DNA from 4 places in the Mesobacillus sp. S13 genome. Region 3 is predicted to be linked to each of the others. Evidence: a T-box and tRNA genes for the amino acid it is inferred to sense, from the RefSeq annotation. Region 3 holds a T-box; the other regions hold tRNA genes.
What was found. A T-box is a leader RNA that pairs with one kind of tRNA and senses whether it is charged. The one in region 3 lies ahead of asnS (asparagine--tRNA ligase), so its partner is inferred to be a tRNA-Asn.
Positions count from the first base shown of each region.

Region 1 (4,346 bases), 2.0 Mb from region 3:
AGGTGTGGGTAGCGGAGAAATTCCAATCGAACTTGGAGATAGCTGGTTCTCTCCGAAATAGCTTTAGGGCTAGCCTCACGTTGTAAGAGTCTTGGAGGTAGAGCACTGTTTGGACTAGGGGCCCTCATCGGGTTACCGAATTCAGACAAACTCCGAATGCCAAAGACTTATCCGTGGGAGTCAGACTGCGAGTGATAAGATCCGTAGTCAAAAGGGAAACAGCCCAGACCACCAGCTAAGGTCCCAAAGTATACGTTAAGTGGAAAAGGATGTGGAGTTGCTTAGACAACCAGGATGTTGGCTTAGAAGCAGCCACCATTTAAAGAGTGCGTAATAGCTCACTGGTCGAGTGACTCTGCGCCGAAAATGTACCGGGGCTAAACGTATCACCGAAGCTGTGGATTGACATCTTAGATGTCAGTGGTAGGAGAGCGTTCTAAGGGCGTTGAAGTCAGACCGTAAGGACTGGTGGAGCGCTTAGAAGTGAGAATGCCGGTATGAGTAGCGAAAGATGGGTGAGAATCCCATCCACCGAATGCCTAAGGTTTCCTGAGGAAGGCTCGTCCTCTCAGGGTTAGTCGGGACCTAAGCCGAGGCCGAAAGGCGTAGGCGATGGACAACAGGTTGATATTCCTGTACCACCTCTTTATCGTTTGAGCGACGGGGGGACGCAGGAGGATAGGGTAAGCGCGCTGTTGGATATGCGCGTCTAAGCAGTTAGGCTGCAAGTGAGGCAAATCCCGCTTGCGTGAAGGCTGAGCTGTGACAGCGAGGGAAATATAGTACCGAAGTTCCTGATTCCACACTGCCAAGAAAAGCCTCTAGCGAGATAAAAGGTGCCCGTACCGCAAACCGACACAGGTAGGCGAGGAGAGAATCCTAAGGTGAGCGAGAGAACTCTCGTTAAGGAACTCGGCAAAATGACCCCGTAACTTCGGGAGAAGGGGTGCTCATTTGGGTGAATAGCCCGGATGAGCCGCAGTGAATAGGCCCAGGCGACTGTTTAGCAAAAACACAGGTCTCTGCGAAGCCGCAAGGCGAAGTATAGGGGCTGACGCCTGCCCGGTGCTGGAAGGTTAAGAGGAGGGGTTAGCTCACGCGAAGCTCTGAATCGAAGCCCCAGTAAACGGCGGCCGTAACTATAACGGTCCTAAGGTAGCGAAATTCCTTGTCGGGTAAGTTCCGACCCGCACGAAAGGCGTAACGATCTGGGCACTGTCTCAACGAGAGACTCGGTGAAATTATAGTACCTGTGAAGATGCAGGTTACCCGCGACAGGACGGAAAGACCCCGTGGAGCTTTACTGTAGCCTGATATTGAATTTTGGTACAGCTTGTACAGGATAGGTAGGAGCCTGAGAAACCGGAGCGCCAGCTTCGGTGGAGGCGTCGGTGGGATACTACCCTGGCTGTATTGAAATTCTAACCCACGCCCCTGATCGGGGCGGGAGACAGTGTCAGGTGGGCAGTTTGACTGGGGCGGTCGCCTCCTAAAGAGTAACGGAGGCGCCCAAAGGTTCCCTCAGAATGGTTGGAAATCATTCGCAGAGTGTAAAGGCACAAGGGAGCTTGACTGCGAGACCTACAAGTCGAGCAGGGACGAAAGTCGGGCTTAGTGATCCGGTGGTTCCGCATGGAAGGGCCATCGCTCAACGGATAAAAGCTACCCCGGGGATAACAGGCTTATCTCCCCCAAGAGTCCACATCGACGGGGAGGTTTGGCACCTCGATGTCGGCTCATCGCATCCTGGGGCTGTAGTCGGTCCCAAGGGTTGGGCTGTTCGCCCATTAAAGCGGTACGCGAGCTGGGTTCAGAACGTCGTGAGACAGTTCGGTCCCTATCCGTCGTGGGCGCAGGAAATTTGAGAGGAGCTGTCCTTAGTACGAGAGGACCGGGATGGACGCACCGCTGGTGTACCAGTTGTCTTGCCAAAGGCATCGCTGGGTAGCTATGTGCGGACGGGATAAGTGCTGAAAGCATCTAAGCATGAAGCCCCCCTCAAGATGAGATTTCCCATAGCGCAAGCTAGTAAGAACCCTGAAAGATGATCAGGTTGATAGGTCAGAGGTGGAAGCGCGGTGACGTGTGGAGCTGACTGATACTAATCGTTCGAGGACTTAACCAAATAGATCATTCGTTTTTCTTGAAATTCTTCTTACACATTATCTAGTTTTGAGGGAATAAATTTTTTGCGACAGCAAAAAAAATTACCTCTTGAAAAATGCATAAAAGGCAGTATAATAAATATTGTCCTTAAAAATTGTCTGGTGGCGATGGCGAGAAGGTCACACCCGTTCCCATACCGAACACGGAAGTTAAGCTTCTCAGCGCCGATGGTAGTTGGGGGTTTCCCCCTGTGAGAGTAGGACGCCGCCGGGCGATGATGCATGATCATCTTAGATTACTCTAAGATGTGGTATTCGAATCATCTGCAAGAGTTATGAAAATTATCATTATTCCGCAGTAGCTCAGTGGTAGAGCACTCGGCTGTTAACCGAGCGGTCGTAGGTTCGAATCCTACCTGCGGAGCCATTATCTCTAAATGACGAAAGTCGTTTGAGCTGGCAGCAACATGCTTCCATAGCTCAGCAGGTAGAGCACTTCCATGGTAAGGAAGAGGTCAGCGGTTCGAGCCCGCTTGGAAGCTCTGAATATATTATTATATGGCCCCTTGGTCAAGCGGTTAAGACACCGCCCTTTCACGGCGGTAACACGGGTTCGAATCCCGTAGGGGTCACCAAATGGAGGATTAGCTCAGCTGGGAGAGCATCTGCCTTACAAGCAGAGGGTCGGCGGTTCGATCCCGTCATCCTCCACCATTTATTATTAACCATGCCGGTGTAGCTCAATTGGTAGAGCAACTGACTTGTAATCAGTAGGTTGGGGGTTCAAGTCCTCTTGCCGGCACCTTCTTTCTAAATTACCTGAATAAATTTCAGTGAAAAGATGCGAAAAATCCCGAAAAGGATTATAAGCATGTATTAGTTTTAGGAAGCTTTATTATGTGGAGGGGTAGCGAAGTGGCTAAACGCGGCGGACTGTAAATCCGCTCCCTCAGGGTTCGGCGGTTCGAATCCGTCCCCCTCCACCATTTTAATACATATTAAAATTGGACAAGCTACTAATGTCCTTTTTATTTTTTCATTGGGCTATAGCCAAGCGGTAAGGCAACGGACTTTGACTCCGTCATGCGTTGGTTCGAATCCAGCTAGCCCAGCCATTTTTTTGAGCCATTAGCTCAGTCGGTAGAGCATCTGACTTTTAATCAGAGGGTCGAAGGTTCGAGTCCTTCATGGCTCACTCATGTTAAGACCCCTAAGAATGAACTTGTACTTTATTTTTAGGGGTCTTATCTATATAATAAAAACATGCGGAAGTAGTTCAGTGGTAGAATACAACCTTGCCAAGGTTGGGGTCGCGGGTTCGAATCCCGTCTTCCGCTCCAAAATGGGGCCTTAGCTCAGCTGGGAGAGCGCCTGCCTTGCACGCAGGAGGTCAGCGGTTCGATCCCGCTAGGCTCCACCATCACACTACATAAATACCATTTCAGTCATAAATCCAATTGGATTTATGGCTTTTTTTATTTTTCAATCGATAGAGTTTGGTGAGGGTTTAAGCTATAAGAGAGCATGGTTATAGCCATACTTTTAGGAGTTGGGGCTCAAGTACGAGCAGTTATTGTGACAGCTTTTTAGGAGAAGAGGCCAAAGCTGTCAAGAAAGAGCGGTTATTATGACAGATTTTAGGTAATGGAGTTCAAAGCTGTCAAGAAAACGGAATTATTGTGACAGCTTTCAAGGTGTAGAGCCCAAAGCCGTCAAGAAAGCGGAGTTATTATGACAGGTTTCAGGTTATGGAGCTCAAAGCTGTCAAGAAAGTGCAGTTATTATGACAGGTTTCATGGAGTAGAATTCAAAGCTGTCAAGAAAGTGAGGTTATTATGACAGGTTTCAAGATGTAGAGCTCAAAGCTGTCAAGAAAGTGCAGTTATTATGACAGGTTTCAAGGTGTAGAGCTCAAAGTTGTCAAGAAAGTGCAGTTATTACGACAGGTTTCTGGGTGTAAAGGCCTAAAGCTGTCAAGAATCCACATTGCAGTGCATGTGCTTTTTTTTCAACAATCAGTGATTTAGCCGCACGTCATCAGGCGGGAACTTCACTGCTCCTTCTCGCACTAGCTGTTCAAATCCTCCCTTATTATGGTTTTACGGATACTTCAATATATAAATTCACTCAATTCTAAACCGTATATATATTCATGAAATTGTCCAGTTGAGTCATTTGAATGAAAGCGTTTAAAATAGGGGGTAGACGAGAGATAGCAAGGGGGAGAAGAAATGAAGAAAC
Region 1 is NZ_CP084622.1:178,587-182,932, forward strand. Features, by position in the region: rRNA gene LGO15_RS00980 (23S ribosomal RNA) at 1-2,125, shown strand, start outside; rRNA gene rrf (5S ribosomal RNA) at 2,264-2,379, shown strand; tRNA gene LGO15_RS00990 (tRNA-Asn) at 2,458-2,532, shown strand; tRNA gene LGO15_RS00995 (tRNA-Thr) at 2,575-2,647, shown strand; tRNA gene LGO15_RS01000 (tRNA-Glu) at 2,666-2,740, shown strand; tRNA gene LGO15_RS01005 (tRNA-Val) at 2,744-2,819, shown strand; tRNA gene LGO15_RS01010 (tRNA-Thr) at 2,835-2,907, shown strand; tRNA gene LGO15_RS01015 (tRNA-Tyr) at 3,007-3,091, shown strand; tRNA gene LGO15_RS01020 (tRNA-Gln) at 3,146-3,220, shown strand; tRNA gene LGO15_RS01025 (tRNA-Lys) at 3,228-3,300, shown strand; tRNA gene LGO15_RS01030 (tRNA-Gly) at 3,371-3,445, shown strand; tRNA gene LGO15_RS01035 (tRNA-Ala) at 3,450-3,525, shown strand; gene rocF (arginase) at 4,337-4,346, shown strand, end outside.
Region 1: it has a tRNA-Asn gene. The T-box ahead of asnS (asparagine--tRNA ligase) is inferred to sense a tRNA for this amino acid. The anticodon was not compared.

Region 2 (4,346 bases), 740 kb from region 3:
CGACAGGCCCTGTCACCTGAGGCCAGTCAGTCGAATCTTCCGCAATCATCATTGCTCCTGGTTCATACTCCTTGACTGCTTTGTTGAGCTTTTTTAAAAAATCTACTCCAAACTGGTTCGCTGCCTGGATTGAGTTAGGCCAATAAATGATATTGGCCACCGCATCCACCCTAAAGCCATCAATATGATATTTTTCTAGCCAGAAAAGTGCACTAGAAATCAGGAAACTCTGGACCTCATTTTTACCTAGGTCGAAATTAGCGGTTCCCCAAACATGGTTCTCCCGATCATTCTCTCGCTGATATTCATACACATAGCTGCCATCAAATTGATACAGCCCGTGAGCATCCTTGCAAAAATGACCCGGAATCCAATCCAGGATGACCCCAATGCCGTTTTGGTGGCACTTATCAACGAAGTACATGAAATCATGAGGTGCTCCATATCGGCTCGTAACCGAAAAATAACCAGTAGATTGATAGCCCCAGGAGATGTCGAGCGGATGCTCAGTTAGAGGCAATAATTCTATATGTGTGTATCCGTGAGAAAGAATATATGGAATCAACTCATCAACAAGCTCACGATATGTAAGGAACTTTCCATCCTCATGCTTCTTCCAAGAACCCACATGCAGTTCATAGATGAACATCGGCTCACCGAGTGTGCTCCTCTTTTCACGTTTTTGCAGCCATTTCTGATCATTCCATTTGTAGCCATCCAATGAGTAGACAATAGATGCTGTATTCGGCCTTACTTCCGAAAAAAATGCATAAGGGTCAGATTTGAGCAACCGCTCACCCGACGCAGTCACAATCTCATATTTATAAATGGCACCAGTCAGATCTCCTTCGAGAGAGAGCTGCCAGACCCCCTCCTGATTGACTTTATGAAACTCATATCCGTCTGCAACCCAATGATTAAAATCGCCCGCAAGCCTCACGTGCATCGCCTTCGGAGCCCACACACAAAATCGAGTATATGTTCCAGTTTCCGTTTTCATGACATGTGCTCCAAATAAATTGTGACTCTGGAACAGATTCCCTTCATGAAACAGATGCAATTCAAACTCTGTAGGATTGATCACCATTGCCGTCCACCTGCCTTTGTAAAAACTAAAAAACTGCCTATTTCAGTAGTATTCTAGTTACCAGAAGGAATTCCTTGTAAACATTTTTTTAATATTTCGACAATAACACTCAAGAATACGCTCCATTCGACAAACACACATAAATGACAGCGCTTCAATGTACTAAATCTTCCAATTACGCGAATTTTGGAGAACGAAAGTTAAAAATGAATAATGATTCATTAGAAAGATTTGTTGAATTTATTAGGTTTGATAGAGGGAACAGGAGAAAAAATGTTATTGATTGATAACGTTTTCATATTATTGAGGAAGTGACTATAGTTGTTTGAGTTGTTTGAGTTGTTTGAGTTGTTTGAGTTGTTTGAGTTGTTTGAGGTTGTAACTAATATGGATCTAGCAGTACAGATTGGGGCATGGATAGCTAGGTGGATCATTTGATTGGATGTTAAGATATGCTTATTGTATGGCTTGATTCTCGCTTCTTCAGCCATTAGACAAATCACTTTCAATGCTTTATATATGTTACGAGTTCTTCCCTTTCTATCCTGGACCGGGCACTTATCTCTTTATGTTACCGGTTTTGACCATGGACCTCCTAACCGGGCATATATCTACTCTTTATGTTACCGGTCTTGACCCTGGACCTTATAACCGGGCACATATCTCTTCTTTATGTTACCGGTTTTGACCATGGACCTCCTAACCGGGCACATATCTCTTCTTTATGTTACCGGTTTTGACCATGGACCTCCTAACCGGGCACATATCTCTTCTTTATGTTACCGGTTTTGGCCGTGGACCTTATAACCGGGCACATATCTCTTCTTTATGTTACCGGTTTTGACCGTGGACCTTATAACCGGGCACATATCTCTTCTTTATGTTACCGGTTTTGACCGTGGACCTCATCACCAGGCACATATCTCTTCTGTTTGTTACTAATTTTTGCTTATACCTCTGAACGGGCAATGATATACTAGTTCCTTCTTGAATATTTTACCTTCTTTTTAGTCTAGGCTGCTTGATGTATTGATCAAATAGCCATTTAAAAGTACCTTTGAATCAATTACCTGGCTTCCTAGATTATATGGACATAAAAAAAAGCTGTTAGCAAATTTGCTAACAGCTTTCCTTATGACCCCTACGGGATTCGAACCCGTGTTACCGCCGTGAAAGGGCGGTGTCTTAACCGCTTGACCAAGGGGCCTTATGGCGGAGAAGGAGGGATTTGAACCCTCGCGCCGGTTACCCGACCTACACCCTTAGCAGGGGCGCCTCTTCAGCCTCTTGAGTACTTCCCCATAAAAATGGCTCCGCAGGTAGGATTCGAACCTACGACCGCTCGGTTAACAGCCGAGTGCTCTACCACTGAGCTACTGCGGAATAATATAAAAAATGGGCCTAAGTGGACTCGAACCACCGACCTCACGCTTATCAGGCGTGCGCTCTAACCAGCTGAGCTATAGGCCCTTATGGAGCGGGTGAAGAGAATCGAACTCTCATCATCAGCTTGGAAGGCTGAGGTTTTACCACTAAACTACACCCGCATATAAAAAAGGGGCGACTGATGGGAATCGAACCCACGAATGTCGGAACCACAATCCGATGCGTTAACCACTTCGCCACAATCGCCATATCTATAATTGTATATCCATTTTAAATTAAATAAGGTGGCTCAGGACGGAATCGAACCGCCGACACAAGGATTTTCAGTCCTTTGCTCTACCGACTGAGCTACTGAGCCACTATAATATTGCATCTCAAACTTTTACTTATTTAGGGCCTTTGCTCGAATGACATTCGGTCTTTCTCGCAGATTGCCGCAGAAGCTTATTCAGGAAGTGAGCAATCTGCTCTACCGACTGAACTACTAAGCAAAAAAAATAAAAATGGCGGTCCCGACCGGGATCGAACCGGCGATCTCCTGCGTGACAGGCAGGCATGTTAACCGCTACACCACGGGACCAGATTGCGGGGGCAGGATTTGAACCTGCGACCTTCGGGTTATGAGCCCGACGAGCTACCGGACTGCTCCACCCCGCGACGATATTAATTAAATTATGGAGGAGGTAGAGGGATTCGAACCCCCGCGCGGTGTTACCCGCCTGTCGGTTTTCAAGACCGATCCCTTCAGCCAGACTTGGGTATACCTCCGTATGAAAATCAAGTAAAATGGTGGACCTTGTAGGACTCGAACCTACGACCGGACGGTTATGAGCCGTCTGCTCTAACCAGCTGAGCTAAAGGTCCAGGATATCCTAGATTGAATAGGTTCAACCAGATTAAAATTGGTAGCGGCGGAGGGGATCGAACCCCCGACCTTACGGGTATGAACCGTACGCTCTAGCCAGCTGAGCTACACCGCCAAATTATTATTGTAAGTTATATGGTGGAGCCTAGCGGGATCGAACCGCTGACCTCCTGCGTGCAAGGCAGGCGCTCTCCCAGCTGAGCTAAGGCCCCATATAATATAAGTAGCATGGTCGGGAAGACAGGATTCGAACCTGCGACCCCTTGGTCCCAAACCAAGTGCTCTACCAAGCTGAGCTACTCCCCGATAAAGAGAAAATATAATGGCGCGCCCGAAAGGAGTCGAACCCATAACCTTCTGATCCGTAGTCAGACGCTCTATCCAATTGAGCTACGGGCGCATATTTAGTACATTAGCTAACTTGGTGGTGCCGAGGACCGGAATCGAACCGGTACGGTAGTCACCTACCGCAGGATTTTAAGTCCTGTGCGTCTGCCAGTTCCGCCACCCCGGCTAAGGAACTATGGAGCGGAAGACGGGATTCGAACCCGCGACCCCAACCTTGGCAAGGTTGTATTCTACCACTGAACTACTTCCGCATTATTTTTTTAAAAAAAGAAATGGTGCGGGTGAAGGGAGTCGAACCCCCACGCCTTGCGGCGCCAGATCCTAAGTCTGGTGCGTCTGCCAATTCCGCCACACCCGCATACTATTTCAAGAAAAATGGTGAGCCATGAAGGACTCGAACCTTCGACCCTCTGATTAAAAGTCAGATGCTCTACCGACTGAGCTAATGGCTCGTACAAAAGGTGCCGGCAAGAGGACTTGAACCCCCAACCTACTGATTACAAGTCAGTTGCTCTACCAATTGAGCTACACCGGCATGGTGAGTAAATAATGGTGGAGGATGACGGGATCGAACCGCCGACCCTCTGCTTGTAAGGCAGATGCTCTCCCAGCTGAGCTAATCCTCCATTTTGAAACTGCCCGGCGACGTCCTACTCTCAC
Region 2 is NZ_CP084622.1:3,758,489-3,762,834, forward strand. Features, by position in the region: gene glgB (1,4-alpha-glucan branching protein GlgB) at 1-1,087, opposite strand, end outside; tRNA gene LGO15_RS19160 (tRNA-Glu) at 2,223-2,294, opposite strand; tRNA gene LGO15_RS19165 (tRNA-Ser) at 2,298-2,388, opposite strand; tRNA gene LGO15_RS19170 (tRNA-Asn) at 2,396-2,470, opposite strand; tRNA gene LGO15_RS19175 (tRNA-Ile) at 2,484-2,557, opposite strand; tRNA gene LGO15_RS19180 (tRNA-Gly) at 2,561-2,634, opposite strand; tRNA gene LGO15_RS19185 (tRNA-His) at 2,647-2,719, opposite strand; tRNA gene LGO15_RS19190 (tRNA-Phe) at 2,759-2,831, opposite strand; tRNA gene LGO15_RS19195 (tRNA-Asp) at 2,978-3,053, opposite strand; tRNA gene LGO15_RS19200 (tRNA-Met) at 3,057-3,130, opposite strand; tRNA gene LGO15_RS19205 (tRNA-Ser) at 3,149-3,241, opposite strand; tRNA gene LGO15_RS19210 (tRNA-Ile) at 3,261-3,337, opposite strand; tRNA gene LGO15_RS19215 (tRNA-Met) at 3,377-3,453, opposite strand; tRNA gene LGO15_RS19220 (tRNA-Ala) at 3,475-3,550, opposite strand; tRNA gene LGO15_RS19225 (tRNA-Pro) at 3,568-3,644, opposite strand; tRNA gene LGO15_RS19230 (tRNA-Arg) at 3,662-3,738, opposite strand; tRNA gene LGO15_RS19235 (tRNA-Leu) at 3,764-3,852, opposite strand; tRNA gene LGO15_RS19240 (tRNA-Gly) at 3,863-3,937, opposite strand; tRNA gene LGO15_RS19245 (tRNA-Leu) at 3,960-4,044, opposite strand; tRNA gene LGO15_RS19250 (tRNA-Lys) at 4,063-4,138, opposite strand; tRNA gene LGO15_RS19255 (tRNA-Thr) at 4,149-4,221, opposite strand; tRNA gene LGO15_RS19260 (tRNA-Val) at 4,237-4,312, opposite strand; rRNA gene rrf (5S ribosomal RNA) at 4,324-4,346, opposite strand, start outside.
Region 2: it has a tRNA-Asn gene. The T-box ahead of asnS (asparagine--tRNA ligase) is inferred to sense a tRNA for this amino acid. The anticodon was not compared.

Region 3 (4,346 bases):
TTTAAGGATGCCATGCTCAAAGACTTGCCTGACTATGAGGAACTCCTGGAACAAGGGAATCTTAAGCCAATTAAAGAATGGATGACTGAGAAAGTCCACAAGCATGGAAAAATGAAAAAACCACTTGAAATTTTGACTGATGTAACTGGTGAGGGACTCAATGCCCAGTACTTAGTGGATTATTTATACGAGAAATACAATAAAGTATACCAGATGGTCTAGTAAGATCCTATTTTTATAAAAAAAGATGGCAGTCTTCCTGCCATCTTTTCTGTGTGGTGAATGTATGTCCGGGAAATTACCATATTTAATGATTGCCTTTGCTGCGGCGATGTGGGGGCTTATCGGCTTTTTTGTAAAAGGCCTTACGAATGCTGGATTCACGGCGATGGAGATTGTGGCAATCAGAGTGATGGCTGCTGCCATTATTTTGATTTTGGTGGGAATGGCTTTTTATCGAAGTCATTTAAAAATCAGGGTGAAAGACTTGTATCTTTTTGTGGGTACAGGGATTTTAAGCATTGTGTTTTTTAATTGGTCTTATTTTACGGCAATCAACCTGATGAACATCCCGATTGCAGTAGCTTTACTCTATACTTCTCCGGCTTTTGTTGCGGTTTTATCCTTTCTTTTCCTGAAAGAAAGCATTAACAGGAAGAAGCTGTTTGCGATTGTCATGACCGTCATTGGCTGTACACTTGCCGCAGGCATTACAGGGCAGGGGGGAATGTCGTTTTCTGCCTCCAGTATGCTTATTGGCTTAGGGGCAGGCTTCGGCTACGCTCTTTACAGTATATTTGGCAAGATCGCATTAAGGCGCTACCATCCTTTTACGGTCACATTGTATACATTTCTGGTAGCTTCGGCTGCCCTCGTTCCGACAACTGGCATTTTCAGCAAAACGGATGTCCTTTTTGCTGGGGATGTGTGGCTTTATGCAATTGGATTAGGGGTTTTTCCAACTGTGGTTGCCTATTTTGCTTACTCCTGGGGCCTTGAAAGGACGGAAAGCAGTACTGCGGCAGTAGTTGCTACACTAGAACCTGTCATTGCCACCATGCTGGGAATACTGGTGTATGGTGACAGGCTGGGAAGTCTTCAGTTGCTCGGATCCTCATTGATTATCCTATCTGTAATATCTATTAATATCTCATTTCCGAGCAGGAAGCATACAAAGCACTTCACTGTGTGATTCAGTCTCTTTTGTAGTGGGGAAACGAACAAGCATAATAATGTAGCAATTAACAGAGAAAGGAGCCTGGTTCAAAACCAAGCTTCTTTTTATTGTTCTATTGAAAGTGCTTTTAGTTAGGCTCAGTTATCAATCAATGATAATTTCCGAGTACGTATGGGAATTCATAAGCGGAGAATTTCCGGCTATTGTATACGAAGGAAGCTTTGAAGCAGAAATAGGCGGATGTATTCCGGTTAACTGCTGAAAAAATGAAAAAATCAAACGATTTGGATTAAATAACCGGAAATACGCCCCTTATTTTTATGGAAATAAGCCTCGTTTTCGATTTAAGCGGAATTTTTCCTGTTATTTATCAACAATGTGAAATCAACATTCAGTTATAACATAATTTTAGTTAAAGAAAATTGTGTCACTTGAGATTGTACATAATGATTTTGAGGATAAGTGTTAATAAATTGGAGGGCAACTAGACAAAAGATTATGTTTTGTGATAAATTATTACAGTAAAAATCCTTTTGATAACTACATATTTTTAAATCGATGAAAAGGAAAGTAGTTTTTGCTATATTCGATAGCGAGCCGGGGACGGTGGAAGCCTGGCGATGAAGCATAAATGAAGAACACCTTTGAGTTCTAACCGAAAGGGATATCCGTGAGTAGGCTTAGACGTTTCCAGCACGTTACAGACTGGGATAGCAGTAGTAAAGTTGGTCATTTTATGACAATTTGGGTGGTACCGCGGAAGTTCAGCCTTTCGTCCCTTTTTTGGGGATAGGAGGCTTTTTTTATTGCAAAAATTACCCTGAGGAGGTTAATTATGATTAAGACCGTAGTAAAAGATTTATACAGAAACCAAGAAAATTTTAAAGACCAAACTGTTCAAATTACAGGATGGATCCGTACTCTTCGTGATTCCAAAACCATTGGCTTTATGGAGTTAAACGATGGAACTTTCTTTAAGAGTGTACAAGTTGTTTTTGAAGATACCCTTGATAACTTCAAAGAAGTTACAAAGTTGCCTATTAGCTCTTCTGTTTTAGTAGAAGGTGAATATGTACCAACTCCTGACATGAAACAGCCTTTTGAAATCAAAGCGACTAAAATTGTAGTCGAGGGATTGTCGGATACCGATTATCCTATACAAAAAAAGAGACATACCCTTGAATATTTGAGAACAATCGCTCACTTACGTCCGAGAGCAAACGCCTTCTCAGCCGTTTTTAGAGTAAGATCTCTTGCATCTTATGCCCTACACAAATTCTTCCAAGACAAAGGATTTGTCCATGTACATACACCGATTATTACTGGAAGCGACACTGAAGGTGCCGGGGAAATGTTTCGTGTGACATCAATGGACATGAACAAGCTTCTAAAAACTGAGGACGGAAAAGTGGATGAAAGTGCAGATTTCTTCGGCAAAGAGACCAACTTGACCGTGAGCGGTCAACTGAATGCGGAAAGCTTTGCGCTAGCTTTCCGTAATGTGTATACCTTTGGTCCAACATTCAGGGCAGAAAATTCAAATACGGCAAGACATGCTGCGGAATTCTGGATGGTCGAGCCGGAAGTTGCCTTTGCAGAATTACCTGATATCATGGACCTTGGAGAAGAAATGGTCAAGTATGTCATTGATTATGTTTTTGAACATGCACCAGAAGAAATGGCCTTCTTCAATAGCTTTATTGATAAAACACTTATCGAAAGATTGCAGAATGCATTAGAATCCGATTTCGGGCGAGTTACTTATAGCGAAGCAGTTGAATTACTAAAGAACTCAGGCAAGGAATTTGAATACCCAGTTGAATGGGGTACAGATTTGCAAACCGAACATGAGCGTTACCTTAGTGAGGAAATTTACAAGCGTCCTGTCTTCGTAACCGACTATCCGAAAGACATCAAGGCATTTTATATGCGAGCGAATGAGGATGGCAAGACAGTTGCCGCAACTGACCTTTTAGTCCCTGGAATTGGCGAGTTAATTGGGGGAAGTCAGCGTGAGGAAAGAGAAGAAGTCCTCGCAGAACGAATTAAAGAACTTGGTATGTCTGAAGAAGACTACTGGTGGTATCTTGAGCTTAGAAAATACGGCAGCACTAAGCATTCTGGCTACGGAATCGGATTCGAACGACTTGTTATGTATCTAACAGGGATGAAGAACATCCGCGATGTCATTCCATTCCCTCGTACACCAGGAAACGCAGATTTTTAATTAAATACTTGTAAAAAAATAGGATGCCTATGCATCCTATTTTTTTAGGATCAATACTGTATAACAATAAAAAACAGGGTGTGAAACCTTTTTTGATTTCATACCCTGTTTTGGTTATTTTTTGCTTCTATACTTAAGAAGAAAGCTTTTAGAAGAACTTATATCCCTTAGATCCTATCGGTGCATTTTGGATCATATCGATGAACGGTATTGTGTATGCGAATAGGATTAAAAGGACAGTGATGCCAAGCCATAACTTCCAGTTTTCGAATACCATCGGAGTCTTCTCAGCTTGATCAGCAACCTCTCCGACAGGGAATTCTTCATCACCTTTAGGTGCAAAGAATGCAAGATTGATGAAAATGTAAAGCATCAGTATGATTCCAAGGAACAGGATGGATCCACCGACTGCCTGTGCGACCTGGTAAGGAATCCATTCAGCAGCTTGTTCTGCACCTCCGTAAGTTGAGAATGATGAACGGCGTGGAGCGCCAAGCAGGCCTGCTGCGTGCATTGCACCGGACATGAAGGTCATACCGATTGCCCAGACAATCCCCTGAATGATTGCTAGTTTATTCATAGCCTTTGTTAGTACCCTTCCAGTAAGGTGAGGAACTAGCCAATAAGAAATTCCGAAGAAAGTCAGGACGACTGAAGTCGCAAGTGTCAAATGGAAATGGCCTGTAACCCAAATGGTATTGTGTACTACCTGGTTCAACTGGTGGGATGCGTTGACTAGTCCGCCAGCACCAGCAGGAATGAAAGCTAGCATTCCGATAAATGGTACTGCAAAGCGTGCATCGCCCCAAGGAAGCTTTTTTACCCAGCCGAATAGGCCAGTAGAGCCTTTTGAACGGCCGAACATTTCAAATGTCGCAAACAACGAAAATGCAGTCATCAATGATGGGATGACAACAAGGAATGTCAAAATAACCTGAAGGA
Region 3 is NZ_CP084622.1:3,020,496-3,024,841, reverse strand. Features, by position in the region: gene LGO15_RS15470 (carboxypeptidase M32) at 1-222, shown strand, start outside; gene LGO15_RS15465 (DMT family transporter) at 287-1,192, shown strand; T-box leader at 1,727-1,960, shown strand; gene asnS (asparagine--tRNA ligase) at 2,013-3,404, shown strand; gene LGO15_RS15455 (b(o/a)3-type cytochrome-c oxidase subunit 1) at 3,553-4,346, opposite strand, start outside.

Region 4 (4,346 bases), 2.0 Mb from region 3:
ACCAGGTAGGAGTCAATGTAAATACAGCTTCATCTTCTTTATTGCAGTATGTATCTGGCCTTTCCAAAACAGTAGCCAATAACATCGTGAAGAAACGTGAGGAAGAAGGAAAGTTTACTAGCAGGACGCAGCTGAAAAAAATTCCGCGACTTGGAGCCAAAACCTATGAACAGGCAATTGGATTCCTGCGTGTAATTGATGGAAAGGAACCTCTAGATCGAACGGGCATCCACCCGGAAAGTTACGGTGAGGTAAAACAATTACTCGAGAGCCTTGGCTTTAAATCTAAGGATTTAGGGACTCCAGCCTTAAAGGATGCTCTCGCAAAAATCAACATCGACCAAACAGCAGATGAATTAGGAATCGGCAAACTTACACTGAAAGATATTATAGATGCACTTGTAAGACCTGAACGGGACCCGCGTGATGAGCTTCCAGCACCGCTATTGAAAAAGGATGTATTGAAGCTTGAGGATCTGAAAACAGGAATGGAACTTCAAGGTACTGTACGAAATGTGGTAGACTTCGGAGCCTTCGTTGATATCGGGGTAAAACAAGATGGGCTTGTCCATATCTCGAAGCTAAGCAACCGATTCGTAAAACACCCCCTTGATATTGTCTCCGTCGGGGACGTCGTTACTGTTTGGGTGGATAGTGTCGACCAGAAGAAAGGTCGAGTCGCTTTGACAATGCTGAAGCCTGACCAGGCATAATACAAAAGACTGCAGGAGACCCTGCAGTCTTTTAATCATTTGACCCATGTTTCTTTCTATAAAAGTACCAACATTGGTTTAGAAGTTTGATTTGATATCTGTTTTTCTCATAGAAGGCTCGTTTCATTTGATTTTGAAACCAGACAGGCATAGAGCAATACCTCCTTAAGATAATACGTTAAAAGGTAACATTAATATATGCTATAATAGGTTGTCATGTTTCTTTAAAAGGCAGGCGTTTTGCAGATGACTGATCAAGAATTACACGATCTTGTCGTGTTGATTTCCAAGGAATACTTCCAGAAACCATTCCGGCATAAAGCATTCTTCAACCCCAGACTCCGGACAACCGGCGGACGATACATGCTAAGCAGCCACAATATCGAAATTAATAAAAAGTATTTTGAGCAGCTGGGTGAAGCTGAACTCATTGGGATTATCAAACATGAGCTATGCCATTACCACCTTCATATAGAAGGAAAAGGATACAAGCATCGCGATAAAGACTTTAGAGATTTGTTGAAAAAGGTAGATGCCCCGAGATTTTGTTCAGTGCTTCCGGAAGAAAAGAAAAGAAGGGTGAAACAGAAATTCATTTATTATCAGTGCAGCGAATGTAAGTTGATCTATCGCCGCAAAAGATCTATCAATACCTCGAAATATGTGTGTGGAAAATGCCGAGGAAAGCTGATAAAAGTAAAAGAAATGACTGTAGAATAAGGCTTTGTAGGCTTCTAAAAAAGAAATGAAAAACTTATTTAAAACACCCTTGACTTTTAGTGGGCACCTCCCTATAATAGTAAGAGTCGATAAGACAACGGCACAAAAAAATAAAGTTATTCCGCAGTAGCTCAGTGGTAGAGCAACGAGCGATATCATCTCCGATTTTACTGCGAGTTGTACTCATCGAGCCGCTTCTTGGATAAGCGTCCTGAGATGAGGACAGTCGGCTAAGGGTAACTTTTGAAAGAACAAATACTATTTTTCCGCAGTAGCTCAGTGGTAGAGCACTCGGCTGTTAACCGAGCGGTCGTAGGTTCGAATCCTACCTGCGGAGCCATTAATTTTAAAGGTATGGGGAAGTACTCAAGAGGCTGAAGAGGCGCCCCTGCTAAGGGTGTAGGTCGGGTAACCGGCGCGAGGGTTCAAATCCCTCCTTCTCCGCCAGAACCTTTTAATATGGCCCCTTGGTCAAGCGGTTAAGACACCGCCCTTTCACGGCGGTAACACGGGTTCGAATCCCGTAGGGGTCACCATTTTAAAACATATGATATTTCCTCTGGTCCCGTGGTGTAGCGGTTAACATGCCTGCCTGTCACGCAGGAGATCGCCGGTTCGATCCCGGTCGGGACCGCCATTTTTATTGGGCTATAGCCAAGCGGTAAGGCAACGGACTTTGACTCCGTCATGCGTTGGTTCGAATCCAGCTAGCCCAGCCATTTTTTGAGCCATTAGCTCAGTCGGTAGAGCATCTGACTTTTAATCAGAGGGTCGAAGGTTCGAGTCCTTCATGGCTCACCATGATATTTTCGCACTAGCGAAATAATCTTCCTTAATTCGCTCCAGCGAAAAAAGGAACAATGTGAATATGCGGGTGTGGCGGAATTGGCAGACGCACCAGACTTAGGATCTGGCGCCGCAAGGCGTGGGGGTTCGACTCCCTTCACCCGCACCATTAATTACCTGTTGATTAATGTGCTTGAATCAGTTAAGATTTAAACCTGTCATGTTATGCGGTCGTGGCGGAATGGCAGACGCGCTAGGTTGAGGGCCTAGTGGGGGCAACCCCGTGGAGGTTCAAGTCCTCTCGGCCGCACCAAAAAAGTTATTGACATCCTTTATCGGGTGTGATAATATATAAAAGTTGCTATCAATACTATATGCGCCCGTAGCTCAATTGGATAGAGCGTCTGACTACGGATCAGAAGGTTATGGGTTCGACTCCTTTCGGGCGCGCCATTATTTTTCTTCAATAACGGGGAGTAGCTCAGCTTGGTAGAGCACTTGGTTTGGGACCAAGGGGTCGCAGGTTCGAATCCTGTCTTCCCGACCATTCAGCAATTCAACTTTATATGCGGGTGTAGTTTAGTGGTAAAACCTCAGCCTTCCAAGCTGATGATGAGAGTTCGATTCTCTTCACCCGCTCCAATTTCATTGCTCTTTGAAAACTAAACAAACAAGCGTCAACAAACAATAAATTATCATGGCTTCTATTATAGAAGAACATGAGCCAACGTTTTAACTTTATGAGCTAACTCATAACTCTTTCTTGGAGAGTTTGATCCTGGCTCAGGACGAACGCTGGCGGCGTGCCTAATACATGCAAGTCGAGCGGATCTTCATTAGCTTGCTTTTGAAGATCAGCGGCGGACGGGTGAGTAACACGTGGGCAACCTGCCTGTAAGACTGGGATAACTTCGGGAAACCGGAGCTAATACCGGATAATCCTTTCCCTCACATGAGGGAAAGCTGAAAGACGGTTTCGGCTGTCACTTACAGATGGGCCCGCGGCGCATTAGCTAGTTGGTGAGGTAACGGCTCACCAAGGCAACGATGCGTAGCCGACCTGAGAGGGTGATCGGCCACACTGGGACTGAGACACGGCCCAGACTCCTACGGGAGGCAGCAGTAGGGAATCTTCCGCAATGGACGAAAGTCTGACGGAGCAACGCCGCGTGAGCGATGAAGGCCTTCGGGTCGTAAAGCTCTGTTGTCAGGGAAGAACAAGTACCGGAGTAACTGCCGGTACCTTGACGGTACCTGACCAGAAAGCCACGGCTAACTACGTGCCAGCAGCCGCGGTAATACGTAGGTGGCAAGCGTTGTCCGGAATTATTGGGCGTAAAGCGCGCGCAGGCGGTTCCTTAAGTCTGATGTGAAAGCCCCCGGCTCAACCGGGGAGGGTCATTGGAAACTGGGGAACTTGAGTGCAGAAGAGGAGAGCGGAATTCCACGTGTAGCGGTGAAATGCGTAGAGATGTGGAGGAACACCAGTGGCGAAGGCGGCTCTCTGGTCTGTAACTGACGCTGAGGCGCGAAAGCGTGGGGAGCGAACAGGATTAGATACCCTGGTAGTCCACGCCGTAAACGATGAGTGCTAAGTGTTAGAGGGTTTCCGCCCTTTAGTGCTGCAGCAAACGCATTAAGCACTCCGCCTGGGGAGTACGGCCGCAAGGCTGAAACTCAAAGGAATTGACGGGGGCCCGCACAAGCGGTGGAGCATGTGGTTTAATTCGAAGCAACGCGAAGAACCTTACCAGGTCTTGACATCCTCTGACAACCCTAGAGATAGGGCGTTCCCCTTCGGGGGACAGAGTGACAGGTGGTGCATGGTTGTCGTCAGCTCGTGTCGTGAGATGTTGGGTTAAGTCCCGCAACGAGCGCAACCCTTGATCTTAGTTGCCAGCATTCAGTTGGGCACTCTAAGGTGACTGCCGGTGACAAACCGGAGGAAGGTGGGGATGACGTCAAATCATCATGCCCCTTATGACCTGGGCTACACACGTGCTACAATGGATGGAACAAAGGGCTGCAAAACCGCGAGGTCGAGCCAATCCCATAAATCCATTCTCAGTTCGGATTGCAGGCTGCAACTCGCCTGCATGAAGCCGGAATCGCTAGTAATCGCGGATC
Region 4 is NZ_CP084622.1:235,836-240,181, forward strand. Features, by position in the region: gene LGO15_RS01290 (Tex family protein) at 1-713, shown strand, start outside; gene cmpA (cortex morphogenetic protein CmpA) at 745-864, opposite strand; gene LGO15_RS01300 (SprT family protein) at 960-1,433, shown strand; tRNA gene LGO15_RS01305 (tRNA-Asn) at 1,699-1,773, shown strand; tRNA gene LGO15_RS01310 (tRNA-Ser) at 1,790-1,880, shown strand; tRNA gene LGO15_RS01315 (tRNA-Glu) at 1,895-1,969, shown strand; tRNA gene LGO15_RS01320 (tRNA-Asp) at 1,995-2,070, shown strand; tRNA gene LGO15_RS01325 (tRNA-Gln) at 2,078-2,152, shown strand; tRNA gene LGO15_RS01330 (tRNA-Lys) at 2,159-2,234, shown strand; tRNA gene LGO15_RS01335 (tRNA-Leu) at 2,304-2,388, shown strand; tRNA gene LGO15_RS01340 (tRNA-Leu) at 2,447-2,532, shown strand; tRNA gene LGO15_RS01345 (tRNA-Arg) at 2,596-2,672, shown strand; tRNA gene LGO15_RS01350 (tRNA-Pro) at 2,690-2,766, shown strand; tRNA gene LGO15_RS01355 (tRNA-Gly) at 2,788-2,861, shown strand; rRNA gene LGO15_RS01360 (16S ribosomal RNA) at 2,980-4,346, shown strand, end outside.
Region 4: it has a tRNA-Asn gene. The T-box ahead of asnS (asparagine--tRNA ligase) is inferred to sense a tRNA for this amino acid. The anticodon was not compared.